2 regions of the Microbacterium paludicola genome follow, and region 1 is predicted to be linked to the other one. Evidence: predicted binding sites of a transcription regulator. Region 1 holds the regulator's gene; the other holds the start of a gene.

Region 1 (4,192 bases):
GCTGACGTAGAGCGGCTCGGCCTGGGGGAGCGGCCCCACCAGCCCGTCGAGGTAACGCGCCTCGAAGTCGTGGGTGTCCTCCGCGAGGCGGCGGAGGTCGGCGACGCCGTAGCGGCTGATGCCCGCGGCGAACACGTCCGTGTCGGCGACCGCGCACAGCACCGTCCATCCGCCCGCCGAGCCGCCCTTGATGGCGATCCGCGCCGGATCCGCGAGTCCGGCTCCGGCGAGGCCGCGCGCGGCGGCAGCCGTGTCCGCCACGTCGGCGATGCCCCAGCGTCCCCGCAGCCGCTCGCGGTACGCGCGACCGTACCCGGTGGAACCGCCGTAGTTGACGTCGAGCACGCCGATGCCGCGGCTCGTGAAGTACGCCACGGCGAGCGACAGCTCACCGGATGAGTGCGCGGTGGGGCCGCCGTGGACGAGCACCAGGTACGGCGGCAGCTCACCCGACGGAGCCTCGACGTCCGGATTCGTCGGCGAGTACGCGAAGGCGTGCACGTCGCCGTCGGGGCCCTCGAACGTGAGCGCCCGCGACGGAGGCAGCCAGCCCGGATCGAGCGCCGCGACGCCCCCGCGGATCGCCCCGAGCGTGCGTGCATCCACGTCGAGCAGCCACAGACCGCCCGGCACCTGGGTTCCCGCACCTGTCAGAAGCACCTTCTCGCCGCGGGCGTCGCGCATCAGGATGCCGCTCGATAATGGGGTCTCGAGCGTTTCCACGCCGCCGCGGGTCGGATCGAGCAGGATGAGCCCGTCGGTGCCGTGCGTGTGCACCGCGACTACCCGGCCATCGTCGAGCGGCGCATACCAGCGTGCGCCGAGGTTCCACAGCGGGCCGCCCGTGTCGGCGTCGACGGGGTAGAGCGGCTCGGGGCCGGTCGCCACCAGCCCGTCGAAGCGCACCCAGCGCAGGTTCCAGCGCCCACCGCCCGGCCCGTCGCCTGCCGGATCCGCGCTGAACATCAGCTCGTGATCGCCGGTCCACTCCGGCTGCAGCGCGGCGACCGGACCCTCGGGCGTGCGGCCGCCCGCCACCACGACGTGCTCGACGACGATGCCGTCGGAGCCGAGGCGCCCGACGCGGAGCTCCGCCGCGTCCCAGGGCATGTCGGGGTGATCCCACGCGATCCAGGCGAGTCGGTCGCCGCGCGGAGCGGGGTAGGCGAGGAAGTCGGATCCGGCGACGACGCTCAGGATCGCGGACGCATCGTCGGACGCCGAGCCGTCGAGCGGGATCACCACGATGTCGCGCGAGGGCACAGGGTCTTCGCCCCGCGTCTCACGCACGGCCCAGAGTCGGCCGTCGACGTACGTCAGGTCGCCGAACGCCATGCCCAGGTCGCCGGGAGTCAGCGGTACCGGGTCGCCGCCGACGGCCATCCGGTGCACGCGCTGGTCGGAGCCCTCGACGAACAGCAGGTCGCCCTCGTCCGTGGTCGTCCAGGCGCCGCCGCCGTACTCGTGGACACGCGACCGCGCGCTCCACGGTGCCGGCAGCAGGACATCGGGATCGTCGTCGCCCTGCCGTACAACGGCGGTGCGGCCCTTCTCAGCCGGGATCGTCTCGCTCCACCAGATCTCCCCATCGGGCCCGACGAAACGCGCGCCGTCGAGGCGCGGCGACCCGCCGGCGATGTCGGACGCCGAGATCGGCGACGGCCAGGATCCATAGGGGAGCGTGGGCATAACCCCACGCTATCGGGAGGCTCCGACGTGCTGCCGGGCCCCCCCAGTGCAGGATCAGACCGCGCGCATCACCGCGACGATCTTGCCGAGCACGACGGCCTCGTCGCCGAGGATCGGCTCGAACGCCGAGTTTCGCGGCAGCAGCCAGGTGTGGCCGTCGCGCTGGCGGAACACCTTGACGGTCGCCTCGCCGTCGAGCATCGCCGCCACGATGTCGCCGTTCTCGGCCGTGTTCTGGACGCGCACGACGACCCAGTCGCCGTCGCAGATGGCGGCGTCGATCATCGACTCGCCGCTGACCTTGAGCATGAACAGCTCGCCCTTGCCGACGAGCTGGCGGGGCAGCGGGAAGATCTCCTCGACCTGCTGGTCGGCGGTGATCGGCACGCCCGCGGCGATGCGGCCCACGAGCGGGACCATCGCGGCGTCGCCGACCGAGGGCACGCCGGCGTCGAGGTTCTCGCCCGACTGGCCCGGCAGGTCGATCAGCACCTCCATCGCGCGCGTCTTACCGGGGTCACGTCGGAGGTAGCCGCTGAGCTCGAGCTGACCGAGCTGGTGGGTCACGCTCGACAGCGACTTCAGGCCGACGGCGTCGCCGATCTCGCGCATCGTGGGCGGGTAGCCCTTCGACTGGATGGAGCGCTGGATGACCTCGAGGATGGCCAGCTGCTTCTCGCTGAGGCTCTTGCGCCGGCGCGTGCGGCGCTTCTCGTCGCTCTCGGCGATCGACTCCGTGGCGGGCATCGTGACGGCGCTCATCTGACCGGCTCCTTCTCCTCCGACGTGAATGTCGGTGGCCCGTGGTGGGGTGTGTCTCGTCATCGAAACCGTATCCGAACGGCGCCGTGATTCGGAAGATCTGTTCGAGCGTGTCGCGGATCGGATCGGATCGGTTTTCGAAGAACAGATTGACACATTCGAAGATTCGAAGATAGATTCGGAACAGAGCTTCGCATCCGGCCCTCCCGGCCGAGGTGCCGGATGCGAAGCTCTCCGAACACGAAGGAGCACCGATGAGCACGGTCAGCATCACCGCATTCGAGGTCCCGGCCCGCACGCGAGTGAGCGGCACCGCCCGCACCGCGGCGCCGGCCACGCGCCTGCGCCTGACGCGTCGTGGACGCCGTGTGCTCGCCGCGATGGCGGCGACGCCGATCGCGATCGCCCTGGGGCTCGCAATCGTCTCCGGCGGCAGTGCGCTCGCCTCGCGCGAGGACGGCGCTCCCGCCGGCACGTTCGACACGGTGACCGTGCTGCCCGGCGAGTCGCTCTGGGCGATCGCCGAGGAGGTCGCGCCGAACTCCGATCCGCGCGACGTCGTCGACGCCATCATCAGCCTGAACCAGCTCTCGTCGTCCGCCGTCATGGCCGGCGAGCGCCTGTCGATCCCCGCCGAGTACTCCAGCGCGGGCTGACCGCGTGCGGGAGCGGGTGTCGCACTCGCCTCTAGCATGGAGAGCGTGACGGTCTCTCTCGACGACTTGCCGATCCGCGCCGATCTGCGCGGCCAGAAGCCCTACGGGGCGCCCCAGGCGCCGCTTCCCGTGGCCCTGAACGTCAACGAGAACACGCATCCCGTGCCGGAGGACGTCGCGAACGACATCTCCGACGCCATCGCCCAGGCCCTGCGGGATGTGAACCGCTACCCCGACCGCGAGTTCACCGAGCTGCGCGAGTCCTTCGCCCAGTACCTCGGGCACGGGGTCGACTCGTCGCAGATCTGGGCGGGCAACGGCTCGAACGAGGTGCTGCAGCACGTGCTGCAGGCGTTCGCCGGTCCCGGTCGCACCGCGTTCGGCTTCGAGCCGACGTACTCGATGTACCGGCTGCTGTCGCGGGGCGTCGGGGCCGAGTGGCTCGCCGGCACGCGGGGTCACGACTACCGGATCGACCCGGAGGACGCCGCCCGCCAGGTGGCCGACGCCCACCCCGACGTCGTCTTCCTGTGCGCGCCGAACAACCCCACGGGCACGCCGCTCTCACTCGACGTCGTGGAGGCCGTGTACGACGCCACGGACGGCATCGTGGTCGTCGATGAGGCCTACCAGGAGTTCGCACCGAAGGACTCTCCGTCCGCCCTTACGCTGCTCGGCGGACGTCCGCGCCTCGCGGTCTCGCGCACCATGAGCAAGGCGTTCGCGTTCGCGGGCGCACGGGTGGGATACCTGGCGGCCGACCCGGCGCTGATCGACGCACTGCGTCTTGTGCGCCTGCCGTACCACCTCAGCGCCCTCACCCAGGCGGCTGCGACCGCCGCGCTGCGTCACGCCGACACGATGCTCGCGATGGTCGACGAGATCATCCTGCAGCGCGACCGGATGGGCGCGACGCTGGAGGCCCTCGGCTATCAGGCCCACGAGTCGTGGACGAACTTCATCCTGTTCGGCGGCGTCGCCGACCCCGCGGCCACGTGGCAGGCGCTCTACGAGCGCGGCGTGCTGATCCGCGACATCGGCATCCCCGGTCACCTGCGGGCGACCGCGGGCACCGAGGAGGAGAC
Region 2 (4,192 bases), on a different contig from region 1:
CTCTGCAGCACCGCCGGATCGCTGAACAGCGCGATGTAGTTCGTCAGCCCGTTGAAGCTCCACTCGCCGATGCCGATCGAGTCGGTGAAGCTGAAGAAGATGCCGATGACGCCCGGCACCGTGATGGCGAGGGAGAACAGCACGAGGCTCGGCAGCAGGAACAGGTAGTAGATCGGTTCGACGCGGCGCTTGCCTCCGCGCGTGGCGCCGGTCACCATCGACTGGGTCACTTGTCCGCCCCTTCCGCCTCGGTCCGCGGCGCGGGCGCACGGAACGCCACGCGCGCCCAGTCGGCATCGAGCGTCCGCAGCATCCGGTCGATGTCGGATCCGAGCACCATCGCCTGCGCGTAGTTGTTGACCGGGATGGTGCGGGGCATGAGCACGGATGCCCCCTGATAGATCCGACCCTCGTTGTAATAGGGGATCATCCCCTCGATCCGCGGATCGTCCGGCGGCGGCGCGTCCTTCGTCGGCGTGAAGCCGAGCTGCGAGGCGTTGTAGGCCTCGATGTTGTCGGGCTCGAACAGGAACTCGAGGAAGTCGCGGGCCGCATCCTGGTGCTGCGACTCGGCCGGGATCATCGCCGCGAGGTCCATGTTGACCCGCACCGCGAGGTCATCCGGATCGTCCGTCATCGGCAGCGGGAAGGTGCCGAGATCGACGTCCTCGGAGGTCTTCGCGATCTCGGCGAACGCCCACGGGCCCTGCAGGTACATCGCCGCCGCTCCCTGCGCGAACGCGAGGTTGCCGTCGCCGTATGCGCGACTGCGCGCATCGTCGTTTGTGTACTCGGTGAGCTGCATCATCCGGTCGATCGGCTCGGCGAAGTCCTTCTGGAACGAGACCTCGGAGTCGGGCCCGACCTCGGTTCCCTGCGCGGCGAGGCGGTCGAAGAAGTCGATGACGTCGAGCGAGCCGCCGATCGCGTAGTCGTACCAGCCCTGGCCCACCGTCCAGTCGTCCTTGAACGTGCCGTAGATCGGGGTGACGCCCGCCTGCTCGAGCGCGTCGCAGGCTGCCAGCAGCTCGTCCCAGGTCTGCGGGACCTCGATGTCGTGCTCGGCGAAGATCTCCTTGTTGTAGATGACGGATGCCGCCATCACCGAGTACGGGATGGCGCTCGTACGTCCCTCGCACGATCCGTACTGGGCCATCAGCGGCTCGAGATCCTCGCGGCTGTTCGCGGCCGCCTCGGTGTCGGACAGGTCGATGAGCGCGCAGCGCTGAACGTAGCGCGCGGTCTCGTAGTTGTAGTTGGACAGCATGATGTCGGGCGGGTTCCCCCGCACGAAGCTCGCCGACACGACGTCGATGCCCGAGGTGTCCATCTCGACGCGGACGCGATCCTGCGAGCCGTTGTACTCGGCGACGAGCTCGTTCATGAAGTCGAGGGCCTCGCGCTTGCTGAAGGCGAACCGGATGGTCTCGCGCCCGTCGGCCGAGCATCCCGCGAGCAGCGCGCCGCTCAGGGCGAGCACGGCAGCCGCTGCCGCCGCACGGATGAATCGAGTGGATCTCGAAGACACATCGTCCCCTTCGCCGCGTATCGCCCGGCGGCCGTGCCGGGTGGAGCTGCTGGCCGTCGAGTTCGACTCTGCTCGCGGCGATCCGCGTCGGCAAGACCGTTGACACGGGCGACGTGGGCGTGGCAAGGGCGGTGTTCTTATGGCCACTTCGGATCTTTGTTCGATTTCGCGGCCTCGGCGCTCTTCCCTTTGTCGTACCTTTGCACTATCATTGGATCATGGCGGCGACCCCGTGGTTCGAAGACCCGTCTCGCGATCCTCGCGAGGCGGTCGCCGCCGCGCTCGCCGCCCTCGAGGGAGCGTTCGGTCAGGTCGGCGGGCTGCCGGATGCGGATCTCGTCGCGTTCACCCGAGAGTCGGAGGGCCTCGGCCGGGTCGTGGATGCCCTGCGCGTGCGCGCGGCCGGCGAGGTCGACGCCCGCTCCGACCTGATGGTGAAGGAGCGGCTGTCCGCGCAGCACGGCTGCCGCAATGGGACCGAGCTGCTCGAGCGGCTCACCGGCGCCTCGACCAGGACCGTGCGCTCGCGGGTGCGACTCGACACGCGCACGCAGCCGCGGTTCGCCCTCACCGGCGAGGAGCTGCCGGCGAAGCAGCCCGCGATCGCCGCGGCGCTTCAGGACGGGGCGATCGGCCTCGAGACGGCCGGGCTGATCGGGACGATGCTGACCACGGTGGAGCACCGTGCCGATCCCGTCGCCCTTGCAGACAGCGAAGCGTGGCTCGTCGCCGAGGCCACAGGTCACGAGCCGGCGCGCACGTTCGACGAGGTGAGAGCACAGGTGCTCGCCATCGGGCTGTCACTCGATCAGGACGGTCTCGAGCCGTCCGCCGAGGAAGCCGCGAAGCGCCGCGGGTTCACCATCGGCGCCCTCCGCAACGGCCTCCACCCGGTGCGCGGCGACGTCACCCCGGAAGCGGCCGGCACACTGCAGATGCTGTTCGATGCGCACAGCAACCCCGCCGTCCGGTTCGGCACCCACCCCGCCGACACCGAGGCAGGCGAACCCTGGGGCCCGGACGAGACCGTCCCCGACGACCGCACCCCGGCACAGAAGCGGCACGACATCCTCCACTCCGCCATCCAGACCGCCGCCCGCGCCGAGGACACCCCCTCCCTCGGCGGCGCGGCCCCCACACTGCTCGTCCACGTCGCGGCGGAGGACCTCCTCTCCCCGACCGGCGTCGCGTCGATCGACGGCATCCAGACCCCCGTGCCGGCGAGCCTCGCCCACCGGATCGCCTGCACCGGAGCAGTGCAGAAGATCGTCTTCGACAACGCCGGACGCATCGTCCGCCTCGGCACCAAGGAACGCCTGTTCAACACCCACCAGCGCAAGGCCATCGCCGCCCGCGACGGCGGCTGCGTCATCCCCGGCTGCAGCATCCGGGCGTCCTGGTGCGAAATCCACCACGTCACCGATCACGCCAAGGGCGGCCCCACCCACACCGACAACGGCGTGATGCTCTGCTGGTGGCACCACCACAACCTCGAACGATCCGGCTGGGGCATCCGGATCACCCGCGGCATCGTCGAGACCAAAGCACCACCCTGGATCGACCCCCGCGGCCACTACCGCCCCGCCCCCAACGCCATCACCCGCCGACGCCCGCGGTCCCCTGCGCCACCTCGCGCTCCTGCTCGTTGAGCGGGCCCGCCCCCTCCTGCTCGTTGAGCGAGCGAAGCGAGTCGAAACGCGCCGACCTAGGCACGGCTGAAGGCCGCCACGACGCCCCCCGGCGCTGAAGCAGCACTCTCGGTATGCTCCGCCACATGGCGCGCTATCCCTTGACCGGAGCGCTCCGCTCGGTTGCCGCCGTGACTGCCACGGCGCTCCTGCTCACGGGTTGCGCCCCTTCGGGCGGCCAGCTCCCCGGGACGCCGGGCGCCTCGCCTGCACCCGGTTCGAGACTCGACGTCGCCGGGTACGAGGATTCGCCGGCGCTTCCCGCCGCGGTGCAGGCGTACGCGGCGTCCGAGATCCTCACCGTTATCACGACAGGATCATCCAGCTGTCCCGCGGTCCCCGAGATCACCGATGTCCGGCCAGACGAGCAGCTCGTCATCCTCACGATCAGCTCCTGGCAGGCGGAGTTCTGCACGGCCGACTTGGCCCCGCGCACGTTCACGTTCGACGTGGGTCGCGACCTTCGCTCCTTCACCGTGGAGGTGCAGAACAGCGGGGAGGGCGACTGACTGCGCCGCGCCGGCCTCCGCGCTGACCGCCCGGCCCGCGCGGTCAGATGCGCCCGCACGACCGCCACCCAGGCAACCGGCACCGTGATCTTCGGTCACCGGGATAGCGTGTGGCTATGGCACGAGGCGGGGCGGGGAACGGCATCACCTTGCAGCAGCTGAGGTACTTCATCGAGGTCGCGGCCGAGGGATCCATCTCCGCCGCGGCCGACCTGCTGTACGTCTCCCAGCCGACGATGTCCGCCGCGATGAAGGATCTCGAGCGGCGGGCGGGACGCGCCCTCTTCACGCGCTCGACCCGCGGCATCACCCTCACGACGGACGGCACCGAGTTCCTCGGCTACGCCCGCCAGGTCGTCGAGCAGGCCGAGCTGCTCGAGCAGCGCTATCTCGGGCGCCCGCCGTCGCGACGACTCCTGGGTGTCTCCGCGCAGCACTACTCGTTCGTCGTCGACGCGTTCGTGCGG

What was found. The regulator LexA, encoded in region 1, represses DNA repair genes until DNA is damaged. The targets are predictions, from matches to a motif close to TCGAACANNTGTTCGA.
Region 2: ABD161_RS00120 (HNH endonuclease signature motif containing protein) is a predicted target of LexA. The motif match lies at 1,677-1,692, and genes of this name have one in related genera.

The regions. Positions count from the first base shown of each region.
Region 1 covers NZ_BAAANG010000022.1:52,419-56,610, forward strand. The annotation lists gene ABD161_RS11340 (alpha/beta hydrolase family protein) at 1-1,689, opposite strand, end outside; gene lexA (transcriptional repressor LexA) at 1,744-2,436, opposite strand; gene ABD161_RS11350 (LysM peptidoglycan-binding domain-containing protein) at 2,706-3,107, shown strand; gene ABD161_RS11355 (histidinol-phosphate transaminase) at 3,144-4,192, shown strand, end outside.
Region 2 covers NZ_BAAANG010000001.1:23,994-28,185, forward strand. The annotation lists gene ABD161_RS00110 (carbohydrate ABC transporter permease) at 1-218, opposite strand, end outside; gene ABD161_RS00115 (ABC transporter substrate-binding protein) at 227-1,528, opposite strand; gene ABD161_RS00120 (HNH endonuclease signature motif containing protein) at 1,747-3,177, shown strand; gene ABD161_RS00125 (hypothetical protein) at 3,303-3,725, shown strand; gene ABD161_RS00130 (LysR family transcriptional regulator) at 3,842-4,192, shown strand, end outside.